DNA from 4 places in the Streptomyces sp. NPDC046887 genome. Region 2 is predicted to be linked to each of the others. Evidence: riboswitches for the same ligand, from Rfam matches in the RefSeq annotation. Region 2 holds a riboswitch; each other region holds the start of a gene.
The links. Region 2 has a riboswitch for cobalamin ahead of cobN (cobaltochelatase subunit CobN). Riboswitches for the same ligand answer to the same signal wherever they lie in the genome.

Region 1: linked by a shared signal. The riboswitch ahead of ABZ945_RS28210 (energy-coupling factor ABC transporter permease) and the one ahead of cobN (cobaltochelatase subunit CobN) in region 2 are both predicted to bind cobalamin.
Region 3: linked by a shared signal. The riboswitch ahead of metE (5-methyltetrahydropteroyltriglutamate--homocysteine S-methyltransferase) and the one ahead of cobN (cobaltochelatase subunit CobN) in region 2 are both predicted to bind cobalamin.
Region 4: linked by a shared signal. The riboswitch ahead of ABZ945_RS03265 (ribonucleoside-diphosphate reductase subunit alpha) and the one ahead of cobN (cobaltochelatase subunit CobN) in region 2 are both predicted to bind cobalamin.

The regions. Positions count from the first base shown of each region.
Region 1 is NZ_JBEYXH010000041.1:29,838-33,017, reverse strand. Features, by position in the region: gene ABZ945_RS28225 (ATP-binding cassette domain-containing protein) at 1-60, opposite strand, end outside; gene cbiQ (cobalt ECF transporter T component CbiQ) at 57-806, opposite strand; gene ABZ945_RS28215 (energy-coupling factor ABC transporter substrate-binding protein) at 811-1,197, opposite strand; gene ABZ945_RS28210 (energy-coupling factor ABC transporter permease) at 1,194-1,919, opposite strand; cobalamin riboswitch at 1,948-2,183, opposite strand; gene ABZ945_RS28205 (PTS fructose transporter subunit IIA) at 2,236-2,646, opposite strand; gene dhaL (dihydroxyacetone kinase subunit DhaL) at 2,643-3,180, opposite strand, start outside.
Region 2 is NZ_JBEYXH010000003.1:189,945-193,124, reverse strand. Features, by position in the region: gene cobN (cobaltochelatase subunit CobN) at 1-1,909, opposite strand, end outside; cobalamin riboswitch at 1,947-2,081, opposite strand; gene ABZ945_RS05575 (cobalamin biosynthesis protein CobG) at 2,106-3,180, shown strand, end outside.
Region 3 is NZ_JBEYXH010000016.1:36,803-39,982, reverse strand. Features, by position in the region: gene ABZ945_RS17120 (BTAD domain-containing putative transcriptional regulator) at 1-988, opposite strand, end outside; gene ABZ945_RS17115 (nuclear transport factor 2 family protein) at 1,350-1,676, shown strand; cobalamin riboswitch at 1,839-1,987, shown strand; gene metE (5-methyltetrahydropteroyltriglutamate--homocysteine S-methyltransferase) at 2,175-3,180, shown strand, end outside.
Region 4 is NZ_JBEYXH010000002.1:43,923-47,102, forward strand. Features, by position in the region: gene mctP (monocarboxylate uptake permease MctP) at 1-110, shown strand, start outside; gene ABZ945_RS03260 (GNAT family N-acetyltransferase) at 209-709, shown strand; cobalamin riboswitch at 1,315-1,480, shown strand; gene ABZ945_RS03265 (ribonucleoside-diphosphate reductase subunit alpha) at 1,685-3,180, shown strand, end outside.

The DNA.
Region 1 (3,180 bases), on a different contig from region 2:
GTAGGCGTACCCGGCGCCCACCAGCTCCACGACGGGCAGCCCGCCCGCGACGGACGTCATGACAGAAGACCTTTCAGTACGAGAGTGGCGGTCACCAGGGCGGCCAGCAGCGCGGCCGTGGCGGCCAGGAAGCGCCGGGAGAGGGCCGCCTCGGGCACCAGGACCCGCAGGGTGCCGTCGTACCCCCGGCCGGCCAGCCCCTCCTGGAGCCGCGCCGCCCGGTCGAAGGAGCGGACGAAGGCGATGGCGCCGAGTCCGGCCAGCGACCGCCAGGCCGCGGCCCGGCTCGCCTGCCCCAGCCGGGCCGCCTGCGCCTGGCGCACCTTGGCCACCGTGTCCAGCAGCAGGAAGCCGATCCGGTACATCACCAGGGCCACGTCCACGACCGGCGCCGGCACCCCGGCCCGTACCAACCGCGGCAGCACATCCGACACGGGCGTGGTGAACGCGAACAGCAGCACCCCCAGGGACGCCGCCGAGGTGCGCAGCAGCAGCTGCCCGGCGTGCAGCGGGCCGTCCGGGGCGAGCGACACCGCTCCGGCGCCGCCGCCCACCTGGAACAGCAGCGGGATCGCGCCCGTCACACAGAAGCCCAGCGGGAGGCGGAACGCCCGCCACAGCAGCCGGGGCGCCACCCCGGCCGGGCCGAGCAGCACCGCCAGGGTCGCGGCGCCGACCAGCGGGGCCCCCGGCCAGGCCGGCAGGCACACCGCGCTGAGCGTCAGACCGAAGCCCAGAACCGCCTTCTCCACCGGGTGGCGGCGGCGCCAGCGGCCGGCGTGCGCCGCCGCGTCGATCGGCAGCACCCGGTTACCCGGCAGCCCCGGTGTCCCGGGCCGCACCCGGGCCCGGGTCGGCGGCGGCCGCCGCACCCCCGGTGCCCTCGGCGGCGAGCGCCCGCGCCTCGCCCTGGCGGCGGCCGCGGCGCAGCCCGAAGTAGTACGCCAGGACACCCGCGCCCAGCGCCGCCTGGAGCGCGAACAGCGCCGACTCGACCTCGCCCGACGGCGGCTCGTACAGCGGGCTGAACCAGGGCTCGTAGTCCGGCTTCAGCTCGGTGATCGCCGTCTCGGCCTGCGCGTCGGCGCCGGCGAACGGCTCCTCCTTGTGGTCCCCGAGGCCCAGCGCCAGCGGGAGCACGGCGAGCGCCGCCACCACCAGCAGCAGCAGGGTGTTGATCTTCGCGTTGCGGCTCATCGCGCGGCCGCCTCCTTCTCCTCACCCGAGGCGCCGGCCTTGCCCGCGCCCTTGCCGGTCACCTTCGACAGCACACCGAGCCGCAGCAGTTCGCCCTTGCTGGACTGCGTCAGCAGCCGCATCACCAGCACGGTGAGCAGGCCCTCGCTGACCGCCAGCGGGATCTGGGTGAGCGCGAAGATGGAGCCGAACTTGGCCAGTGCCCCGGCGAAGCCGGTGCCCGGGTCGGGGAAGGCGAGCGCCAGCTGCACGCTGGTGACGCAGTAGGTGGACAGGTCGGCGACGAACGCGCCGAAGAAGACCGCCACCATCAGCGGCGCCCCGAAGCGGCGCAGCAGCCAGTAGGTGCCGAACCCGGCCCACGGTCCGACGATCGCCATCGAGAAGACGTTGGCGCCGAGCGTGGTCAGCCCGCCGTGTGCCAGCAGCAGCGCCTGGAACAGCAGGGTGATGGTGCCGAGCACCGCCATGATCGGTGGCCGGAACAGGATGGCGCCCAGCCCCGTACCGGTCGGATGGGAGCAACTGCCCGTCACCGACGGTATCTTGAGGGCGGACAGCACGAAGGTGAACGCCCCGGACGCACCCAGCAGGAGCGTCGACTCCGGGTTGCTCCGGACCTCGCGGGTCAGGGCGCGCACTCCGTGCACGACAAACGGAGCGGACGCGACGGCCCAGGCAGCCGCGTGCGCGGGGGGCAGATACCCCTCGGCTATATGCATGGTCGGGAGACCCTCTCCAGCACCTCGTGGATGGACAACGCGCCCTGGCCGGTCTCCTGGCTGACGGGTCATGCCGCCTCGGCTCCGCCTTCCCGGACGTGGCGGTCTCCCGCGGCGGTCCAGTGGCTTCCCGGAGGGGTTCCCCCGAGGGTGGAGCCGGACTTCCCGATCACAGTGGCGAGGGCCGCACCGGTACCGCACCGGATTTCCCGTACACCAAGGCGGTGTGACCCTAGTGCGTTGACCAGGTACATCACAACCCGCGTACCGGTGCTTCCGCCATCCCGCCGGGGTGGCGGAGGGCCACCCATGGGGGTCACTTCTTCCGGTAGCCGTACGCCTCCGCGGCCGCCGCCTCCACCGCGTCCAGGTCGCCGCCGGCCGCCGCCGTGACCACCGCCGCCACCGCCCCCTCCACGAACGGCGCGTCCACCAGCCGCGTGCCGTCGGGGAGTTCGTCGTCGGCCAGCAGGGCCTTGACCGTGAGCACCGCGCTGCCGAGGTCGGCCAGCACGGCCACCCCCGCCCCGCCGTCCACCGAGACGGCCGCCGCCGCGATCAGCTCCGTACTGGTGCCGAACCCGCCGCCCGGCAGCCCACCCGCGGGCGCCAGCGGGGTGCCCGCCCCGCCCGCCAGCCCGCGCGCCAGATCCGCGACCGACCCCGCGACCTCGGCGCTGTGCGACACCAGCACGATGCCGACCCGTCCCTCGACCCCGCCGCTCATCCCCGTCGCCCCTCTCCCTGGTCCGCTTCACCGGCCGCCTCCGCCAGCGCGGCCAGCAGCAGCGCCGCCGAGGTCGCCCCCGGGTCCTGATGGCCCTCGCTGCGCTCACCGAGATAGCTGGCCCGGCCCTTGCGCGCCCGCATCGGCACGGTCTCCGCCGCGCCCCGCGCCGCCGCCTCGGCGGCCGCCGCGTACGCCCCCGGCCCGTCCGCCGCCTGGGCCAGCGCGGCGACCGCCGGCTCCAGGGCGTCCAGCATCGTCTTGTCCCCGGCCTTCGCCCCGCCGAGCTGCCCGACCGCCGCGACCCCCGCGCCCAGCGCCTCCGCCAGCTGCCCGGGACCGACCTCCGCCGCTTCCCCGAGCGCCTTGCCGGTGCGGCGCAGCAGCGTGCCGTACAGCGGACCCGAGGCCCCGCCCACCGTGGAGATCAGCTGCCGCCCGGCCAGCGTCAGCACCGCACCCGGCGACTCGGGGGCGTCCTTCGCCAGCTCCGCCGCCACTGCGGTGAACCCCCGCTGGAGGTTCGCCCCGTGG
Region 2 (3,180 bases):
CCAGGTGGTCGATCAGGGTGGCGTGCACGCGGCGCTTGGCCTGGGTGCCCTCACCCGGGTCGTTGACCAGGAAGGGGTAGACCAGCGGCAGGTCGCCGAGGGCGGCGTCGGGGCCGCAGGCGGCGGACAGGCCCGCGTTCTTGCCGGGCAGCCACTCCAGGTTGCCGTGCTTGCCCAGGTGGATCATGGCGTCGGCGCCGAAGCCGCCGTCCTCGGCGGGGGCGGCGATCCAGCGGTAGGCGGCCAGATAGTGGTGCGACGGCGGCAGATCGGGGTCGTGGTAGATCGCGATCGGGTTCTCGCCGAAGCCGCGCGGCGGCTGGATGACGATCAGCAGATTGCCGCGGCGCAGGGCGCCGAGCACGATATCGCCATCGGGGTCGCCCTCGGCGGTGCGGGAGCGGTCCAGGAACATCTCGCCGGGGGCCGGGCCCCAGTGCTCCTCCACCTGCTCGCGCAGCGCCGCGGGCAGGGTGGCGTACCAGCGCCGGTAGTCGGCGGCCGGGATGCGGACCGGGTTGCGGGCCATCTGCTCCTCGGTCAGCCACTCCTGATCGTGGCCGCCGGCGTCGATCAGCGCCCGGATCAGCTCGTCGCCGTCGCCGGAGACCAGCCCGGGGATCTCCTCCTCGGGCCCGAAGTCATAGCCCTCGGCGCGCAGTCGGCGCAGCAGCGCCACCGCGGAGGCGGGGGTGTCCAGGCCGACCGCGTTGCCGATCCGGGAGTGCTTGGTCGGGTACGCGGAGAGGACCAGCGCCAGCTTCTTGGCGGGGTTGGGGATGTGCCGGAGCTTGGCGTGCCGGACGGCGATCCCGGCGACCCGGGCGGCGCGCTCGGCGTCCGGCGCGTAGACCGGCAGCCCGTCCTCGTCGATCTCCTTGAAGGAGAACGGGACGGTGATCAGCCGCCCGTCGAACTCGGGCACCGCGACCTGGGTGGCGGCGTCCAGCGGGGAGAGCCCCTCGTCGTTCTCGTCCCAGGCGGCCCGGGACCCGGTCAGGCAGAGCGCCTGGAGGATCGGCACATCGAGCCCGGCCAGCGCCCCCGCGTCCCACGCCTCCTCGTCCCCGCCCGCCTGGGCCTCGGCGGGCTTGGTGCCGCCGGCCGCGAGCACGGTGGTGACCACGGCGTCGGCGGCCCCGAGGCGGTCGATCAACTCCGGCTCGGGGGCGCGGAGCGAGGCCACGTAGAGCGGGAGCGGGCGGCCCCCGGCGTCCTCGATGGCACCGCAGAGCGCGTCCACGAAGGCGGTGTTCCCGCTCATGTGGTGGGCGCGGTAGTAGAGGACGGCGATGGTCGGGCCGTCGACCGCCCTGGTGGTGCGCTCCAACACGCCCCAGGTGGGCGCGGGGGCGGGCGGTTCGAAGCCGTGGCCGGTGAGCAGCACGGTGTCGGAGAGGAAGCGGGCCAGCTGCTCCAGGTTGGCGGGGCCGCCGTGCGCGAGGTAGGCGTGCGCCTCGGCCGCCAGGCCGATCGGCACGGTGGAGGCCTCCATCAGCTGGGCGTCGGGCGCCTGCTCGCCGGTGAGCACGACCAGCGGAAGGCCGCTGTCGCGCAGCACGGCGAGCCCGTCCTCCCAGGCCCGTACGCCGCCGAGGAGGCGGACGACCACCAGCCCGGCGCCGTCCAGCAGCGCGGGCAGGTCCTCCTGCGGAAGGCGGGAGGGGTTGGCGTACCGGTACTCGACCGGGCCGCCGGCCGCGCGGGCGCTGAGCAGGTCGGTGTCGGAGTGCGAGAGGAGGAGGACCGGGGCGGGGGCCCCTTCCGGCGCGGGGGCGGCCCCCGCCGGTGCTCCCTCGGTTATCCCCGGCTGCGGCCCGGTGGGCGACACAGGCGCGTCGGGTGCGGCGGCCGCATGGGGCGCATCGGGCGCGTCGGGGGTCGTCGTCGGCTCGTCGGCGTGCGTCATCGCTGCGCTGGCCTTCCTCGGGGTGTCCGCGCCCCGGGTGGTGATGAGGACGGCGGGAGTTCCTGACTCGCCCGGACCGCCTCCGCGGCCGGACTCACAGTGGCGGGACCGCGCCGGATTTCCACCGGGCTTCCTCCCTCGGGCCCTGGGACCCTGTGCCGTCTGCATAGTAGAGGCTGCGCGTATGGTGGCCGCCATGCCGTCCAGCTCACCCAAACGCCCCGAACCGGGCGAAGGTCATATACGGACCCGCCGCTCCGGCCGCGTCCGTGACCGCGGTGACGCCTGCCCCGGGGCGCTGCGGCTGCACCGCGCCGACGACGGCGCGCTGGCCCGGCTGCGGCTGCCCACCGGTGTCCTCACCGAGCAGCAGATACGGGTGCTGGCGGACGCCGCCGACCGGCTCGGCGACGGCCATCTCTCGCTCACCTCGCGCGGCAACCTGGAGCTGCGCGGCCTCGGCGAGAGCTGCGGGCTGGAGCTGGCGGAGCTGCTGCGCGGCGCCGGACTGCTGCCGGACTCCGAGGCGCATGAGCGGATACGGAACATGGTGGTCTCGCCGTTGGCGGGCCCCCGGGTGCAGGCCGCGGCCCGCGCGTTGGACGTGCTGCTGTGCGGGGAGGCCTGGACGACCGGGCTCTCCGGGCGCTTCCTGTTCGCGGTGGACGACGGCCGGGGGGATGTGGCGGCGCTCGGCGCCGATGTGACCCTGCGGGCGGCGGCCGAGGGGGACTCCGGGACTGATGGAGACTCCAGGGCTGATGGAGACTCCAGGGCTGATGGAGACTCCAGGGCTGATGGGGACTCCAGGGCTGATGGAGACTCCGGGGCTGATAGGCACTCCAGGGCTGATAGCGGCTCCGGGGCTGATGGAGACTTCGGGGCCGGCGGGGCCTTCCTCCTCGTCGTCGCCGACCGGGCGTACGAGGTCGGCGGACCCGACGCCCCGGCCGCCGCGCTGGCCGCCGCCCGGGCCTTTCTGACCGCCGCCGAGGCCGCCGGAACCGGTGCCTGGCGGGTGGGTGAACTACCCGACGGCGGACGCGGGATGGACGTGGCCGGGGAGCTGGCCCGGGCGGGAGTGACGGCCTCCCCCGCCCCCCGGCCGGTCACCCCCTCCCCAGGCTCCGGCCCCCCGCCCGGCATCCTCGACGGCGGTTTCGTCTCCGTATCGGCCCGGCTCGGCCGGGTGACCGGCGACCAGTTCCGCGCACTGCTCCCGGCCGCCGAGATACGGGTCACCCCCTGGCGCGGGTTCGTCCTCCCCGCCT
Region 3 (3,180 bases), on a different contig from region 2:
CGGCGACGTCCTGCTCACCGAGGGGCCGGGAGGCTTCCCCTCGACTGGTGGCCCCGGTCGATCGGTCCTCGCGGCTCGCCGTGGTCCCCGGGCCCGGCTCGTCGGCGCGGACGGGTGGGTCCGGGACGTCGTCGGCCGCGGGGGCCGGTGGCTCGTGGGTGGCGCCGCGCCGGTCCGGCGGCGCGGGGATGACGACGGGGTCCGGGGCACCCACCGGGGGCCCGGGGGCGGCGGGAGCGCCGGCGTCATCCATGGAAGCGTCGGAACCAGTGGCGCCCGGCCCGCTCCCGGCCGGGGGCGGCACCTCGCCGGCCAGGATCGCGGACTCCAGCCGCCGCAGCTCGGTGCCGGGCTCCAGTCCCAGCTCCTCCACCAGCAGTTCGCGGCCCACCCGGTAGGCCTCCAGCGCCTCGGCCTGGCGGCCCGAGCGGTACAGGGCCAGCATCAACTGGCCGCGCAGCCGCTCCCGTAGCGGATGCTGGTGCACCAGGAGCTGGATGGCGCCGACCAGATGGTGGTGGCGTCCCAGGTCGAGTTCCAGCCCGATCCGGGTCTCGGTCGCGGTCAGCCGCTCCTCGTCCAGCTGGCGCGCCTTGCTGCGCAGGGTGTGGCCGGATATCCCGCCCAGGCAGTCACCGAGCCACAACTGCTCGGCCGAGCGCAGCAGTTCGACGGCTTCGGCGACCGCTCCCCGGCGCTCCGACGCCCGGGCGCCGGCGACCCGGCGGCCGAACACGGCGGCGTCCACCGCGTCCTCGTCGGTCTTCAGCACATAGCCGGGCGGCCGGGTGGTGATGGCGGCGTCGATCCGTACGGCGGTGAGGAGCTTGCGCAGCCGGGAGACGCAGATCTGCACCTGGGTGCGGGCGGTGTCCGGGGGGTCGTCGTCCCAGATCAGGTCCACCAGGTGGTCGGTGCTGACGACCCGGTTCGCCTCCAGCAGCAGGGCCGCGAGGATGGCCTCCTGGCGCCCGGGCGGCACGCGCACGGGGCCGCCGGGCCCGATGACCTGTAACGGTCCGAGAACACGGAAGACGACGGTGTCCTCGGTCTCGGATGCCCCGCCGGGCGAACCAGTCAATGAGTCTCCCAGCCGGGGGCGCACGGGAACAGGGGTGAGAAGCGGTGCGGCCGAGCAGCGGAGCGGTGAGCGTGCGCTGGCTCATTTTCACGGAGGATTCCGCACTTGTCCATGGTGTGTGGATTCGGTGATGGTGAACGGTTTCGGCCTGCTCGCACGAGCGCGGCCGCCGGGGATAGGGCGGGGATAGCGGGGGGTTGCGGCTCCGGCGCACCGTGGAGGTGCCTCCGCCTGGCCGGGCGGGGGGGCGTACGGAAAGGACTGCCCCATGCAGAGCCGGCAAGCCGGGCCCCTGCCGCCCAGCCGTGTCGTCACGGACTCCGGTGTCGACCATGTGCGACTGGCGTACCACTACCTGGACAGCGGCGATCTGGACGGCCTCGGCTCGCTGCTGCACGAGGGGGCGCCGGGCGCCGTCCCGGACCCCGCCCCGTACGGCGGGCGGCACCATATCCAGCGGATCGTCGCCGAGGGTGACTGCGTGGTGGTGATGGGCCGACTGGTGCCGGGGCTGGGCGAGTTCGTGGATGTGTTCACCCTGTCGGCGGAGGGCATGCTGCGAGGCTGCCGCCGCTATCACGCAGGACGGCGATAGGAGCAGGCCGGGCGGGATTCCCCCTGGTCAGCCGGTTCACCCACCCGGTGGAGTGGTCCAGCTCACTTTCCGAATCGTGGACGCGGTCGGACGGACGGTCGACCGGACCCGTAGGGTGGCCGGTGCAGCTGGTTCGCCCCGTCCGCCAGACGGGAGGCGTCGTAAGAGGGAACCCGGTGGGAATCCGGGACTGCCCCGCAGCGGTGAGCGGGAACGACCGCCGTCATACGCACTGGGCCCGCCGGGCCTGGGAAGCGACGGCCAGTAGGTGTCCTCCTTCGGGGAGGGCGGGCCCGCGAGTCCGAAGACCTGCCCGTTGCCCGTGCGCGAAACGACCGCGTACGGCTGTCCCGGTGACCCCGAGGGAGGGTCGGCCCCCATACCAGGCGGAAGACCGCGCTTGCCGCGCGTACCGGTCCCCGCCCGGTCGGTCGAACCTTCGCCGTCCTCGTCCCCGTCTCCGGGACCTCAGGGATCCATCTCGCGAAGGAGATCTCCGTGACCACGAAGTCCGCAGCCGCGGCAGCACGGGCCACCGTGTACGGCTACCCCCGCCAGGGGCGGAACCGTGAACTCAAGAAGGCGATCGAGGGGTACTGGAAGGGCCGGGTCACCGCCGACGCCCTCCGGGCCACCGCCGCCGAGCTGCGCGCCGGGAACTGGCGGCAGCTCGCCGAGGCCGGCGTGCACGAGGTGCCCACCGGCGACTTCTCGTACTACGACCAGGTGCTCGACACCACGGTGATGGTCGGCGCCGTGCCCGCCCGCCACCGGGAGGCCGTCGCCGCCGACGCCCTGGACGGCTACTTCGCCATGGCCCGGGGCACCCAGGAGGTCGCGCCCCTGGAGATGACCAAGTGGTTCGACACCAACTACCACTATCTGGTGCCCGAACTGGGCCCGGACACCGTCTTCACCGCCGACTCCACCAAGCAGGTCGCGGAGCTGACGGAGGCGCTGACGCTGGGGCTGACCGCCCGTCCGGTGCTGGTCGGCCCGGTCACCTATCTGCTGCTGGCCAAGCCCGCCCCCGGGGTGGCCGCCGACTTCGACCCGCTCACCCTGCTGGACCGGCTGCTGCCGGTGTACGCGGAGGTGCTGGCCGATCTGCGGGCCGCGGGCGCCGAGTGGGTGCAGCTGGACGAGCCCGCCCTGGTGCAGGACCGCAGCCCGGCCGAGCTGAACGCGGCCGAGCGCGCCTACCGCGACCTCGGCGCCCTCACCGACCGCCCGCAGCTGCTGGTCGCCTCCTACTTCGACCGCCTGGGCACGGCGCTGCCGGTGCTCGCCAAGGCGCCGGTGGAGGGCCTGGCCCTGGACTTCACGGAGGCCGCCGCCGCCAACCTGGAGGCCCTGGCCGCGGTCGGCGGACTGCCCGGCAAGCGGCTGGTCGCCGGTGTGGTCAACGGCCGCAACATCTGGGTCAACGACCTGGAGAAGTCCCTCGCCGTCCTCGGCACCCTGCTGGGCCTGGCCGAGCGGGTGGACGTCTCCGCCTCCTGCT
Region 4 (3,180 bases), on a different contig from region 2:
ACACCGCGGACGCGGGCGACCCGGGCGTGGCCACCGAGCTGCCGGAGCTGGTCGACGGCCCCGAGGCCGAGGACGACGGCCGAAAGGACCCGAGCAAGGCCCCCGCGTAGGGCCGCAGGCCGTAAGGGCCACCCGTTTCGCCTACCGCGGGCCGTCGCACCTCCCTCCGGGGAGGCGTGGCGGCCCGCCGCGCTGCACGCTTGCGGTTATGGACATCACCATCAGGGCGGTACGCCCCGAGGAGCACACCGCGCTGGGCGAGGTCACCGCGCGGGCGTACCTGGCCGACGGGCTGCTGGAGTTCGGCGAGGCCGACGAGTACCTGGTCGCGCTGCGGGATGTGGCGCGCCGGGCCGCCGACGCGGAGGTGCTGGTCGCCGTGGACGACACCGGACGGGTGCTCGGCGGGGTGGCCCTGGCCGCCGGGCCGGGGGCCTGGGCGGACCTCGCCGGGGCGGGCGAGGCGGAGATCCGGATGCTGGCGGTGGACCGGGAGGCGCGCCGCCGGGGCGCGGGCGAGGCGCTGGTGCGGGCCTGTGTCGACCGGGCGCGGACGGTGCCCGGTTGCCGGCGGGTGGTGCTCTCCTCGCACCTGGCCATGGCCGCCGCCCAGCGCCTCTACCGCCGGGTCGGCTTCGACCGCACCCCCGCCCGCGACTGGGCGCCCATCCCCGGTGTCACCCTGCACACCTACGGCCGGGACGTCTGAACGACCCCGGCGGGGGCATACGGGCGGCTGCGAGGGGGCCGTCCGGCGACACCCCGGCCAGAACCTGGGCCGCCCCACGGCCAGGACCCGAGCTGCCCCGCGGCCGAACTCCGGGCGGTACCGCCGCCGAACTCCGGGCTGCCCCGCGGCCAGACCCGGGCCACACCCCGGCCGGACCCCGGGCGGTACCGCGGCTAGACCCCGGGCGCCCCCCGACCGGACCCCGGGCAGCGCCGCGGCCGGACCCCGGGCGGTACCGCGGCCGGACCCGGGCCACACCCCGGGCCGCCCCGCCGCCGAACTCCGGGCTGCCCCGCGGCCGGACCCCGGGCGGCCCTGTGGCCGGACTTCGGGCGACGCCCCGGCCGGGCCCGTACACGGCCCCGCCCCGGCCCTCCCGGCGCCGCGAGGGGGCCATCCGGGTGGCCCCGCGCCACGCCCCGGTCCCGGCCGCCCCGCGCGGCCCCCGGCCTCCGCGGCCGGTCGCCCAGCTGTCCCTTGGCCTGTTCCCGCAGGGTGGCGGGGGCGGACACAACAGGTGTGCGGATGGACACGACTTGTACGGGCCGACACAACATCTGGGGGGTGCTTTCGCGAGCGCCCACCAGATGTATGCTCATTCCTGCTGTCGCCGCAGGGGAATCCGGTGCGAATCCGGAACTGTCCCGCAACGGTGAAACCGGTGTGTTTCCGCCCCGGTACGCGCCCCCAAGCCGTACCGGCCCGGGCGCGCCGTGAGTCCGACGACCTGCCGGCAGCACACTCGGACCGACCGGCCCGGGTGTCCAGACGTCCGGGCCTCGCGGAGTGGGCCGGTGGACGCGAGCCGTGCTGCCCTGTGCCCGGGCAAGCCGCTCTCGCGCTTCCCGCCGCCCGCCTGTCGAGGGCCCCGAGCCGAGCGAGGGAGAGCCCCACGTGACCATCGCGCCAGCCGATCCGGCCTCACGCGTCACGGAACCGGAGCAGACCGCGGGGGTGAGCGCCGACGGTCCCGGTACCGCGCTGCTGCGCACCCTGACCGACCTCACCGCCGACCTGCCCGACACCGACCCCGGCCGGGTCGCCGCCGCCGCGCTGCGCGGCCGGCACGCCGGGTCGGACGAGGCGGAGCTGCGGGAGCTGGCCACCGAGGCGGCCGCCGGGCTGATCTCCGAGGACCCCGCGTACTCGCGGCTGGCCGCCAGGCTGCTGACCCGGACCATCGCCGAGGAGGCGGCCGGGCAGGGCGCGGTGTCGTTCTCGGCCTCGGTGGCGGTGGGGCACCGCGAGGGGCTGATCGCCGACCGCACCGCCGCGTTCGCCGCACTGCACGCGGACACCCTGGACGCGCTGGTCGACCTCGGCGCCGACGACCGCTTCGGCTACTTCGGGCTGCGCACCCTCTACTCCCGCTACCTCCTCCGCCACCCGATCACCCGCAAGGTGATCGAGACCCCGCAGCACTTCATGCTCCGGGTCGCCGCCGGCCTCGCCGAGGACGACTCCGTACGCGCGGTGGACGAGGTGGCCTCCCTCTACCGGCTGATGAGCCGGCTGGACTACCTGCCGTCCTCGCCGACGCTGTTCAACTCCGGCACCCGGCACCCGCAGATGTCCTCCTGCTACCTGCTGGACTCCCCCGCCGACGAGCTGGACTCGATCTACGACCGCTACCACCAGGTGGCCCGGCTCTCCAAGCACGCCGGCGGCATCGGCATCGCCTACTCCCGCATCCGCTCGCGCGGTTCGCTGATCCGGGGCACCAACGGGCACTCCAACGGCATCGTGCCGTTCCTGAAGACGCTGGACGCCTCGGTGGCGGCGGTCAACCAGGGCGGGCGGCGCAAGGGCGCGGCCGCGGTCTACCTGGAGACCTGGCACGCGGACATCGAGGAGTTCCTGGAGCTGCGGGACAACACCGGCGAGGACGCCCGGCGCACCCACAACCTCAACCTGGCGCACTGGATCCCGGACGAGTTCATGCGCCGGGTCAACGCCGATCAGCCCTGGTCGCTGTTCTCCCCGGCCGATGTGCCGGAGCTGGTGGACCTGTACGGCGAGGAGTTCGACGCCGCCTACCGCAAGGCCGAGGCCGCCGGGCTGGCCCGCAAGACCATGCCGGCGCGTGAGCTGTACGGCCGGATGATGCGCACCCTGGCGCAGACCGGCAACGGCTGGATGACCTTCAAGGACGCCTCCAACCGGACCGCCAACCAGACCGCCGAGTCCGGCGCGGTGGTGCACTCCTCCAACCTGTGCACCGAGATCCTGGAGGTCACCGACGACGGCGAGACGGCCGTCTGCAACCTGGGCTCGGTGAACCTCGGGGCCTTCGTCAAGGACGGGGACATCGACTGGGAGCGGCTGGACGCCACCGTGCGCACCGCCGTCACCTTCCTCGACCGCGTGGTGGACATCAACTTCTACCCGACCGAGCAGGCCGGCAACTCCAACTCCAAGTGGCGCCCGGTGGGTCTGGGCGCGATGGGCCT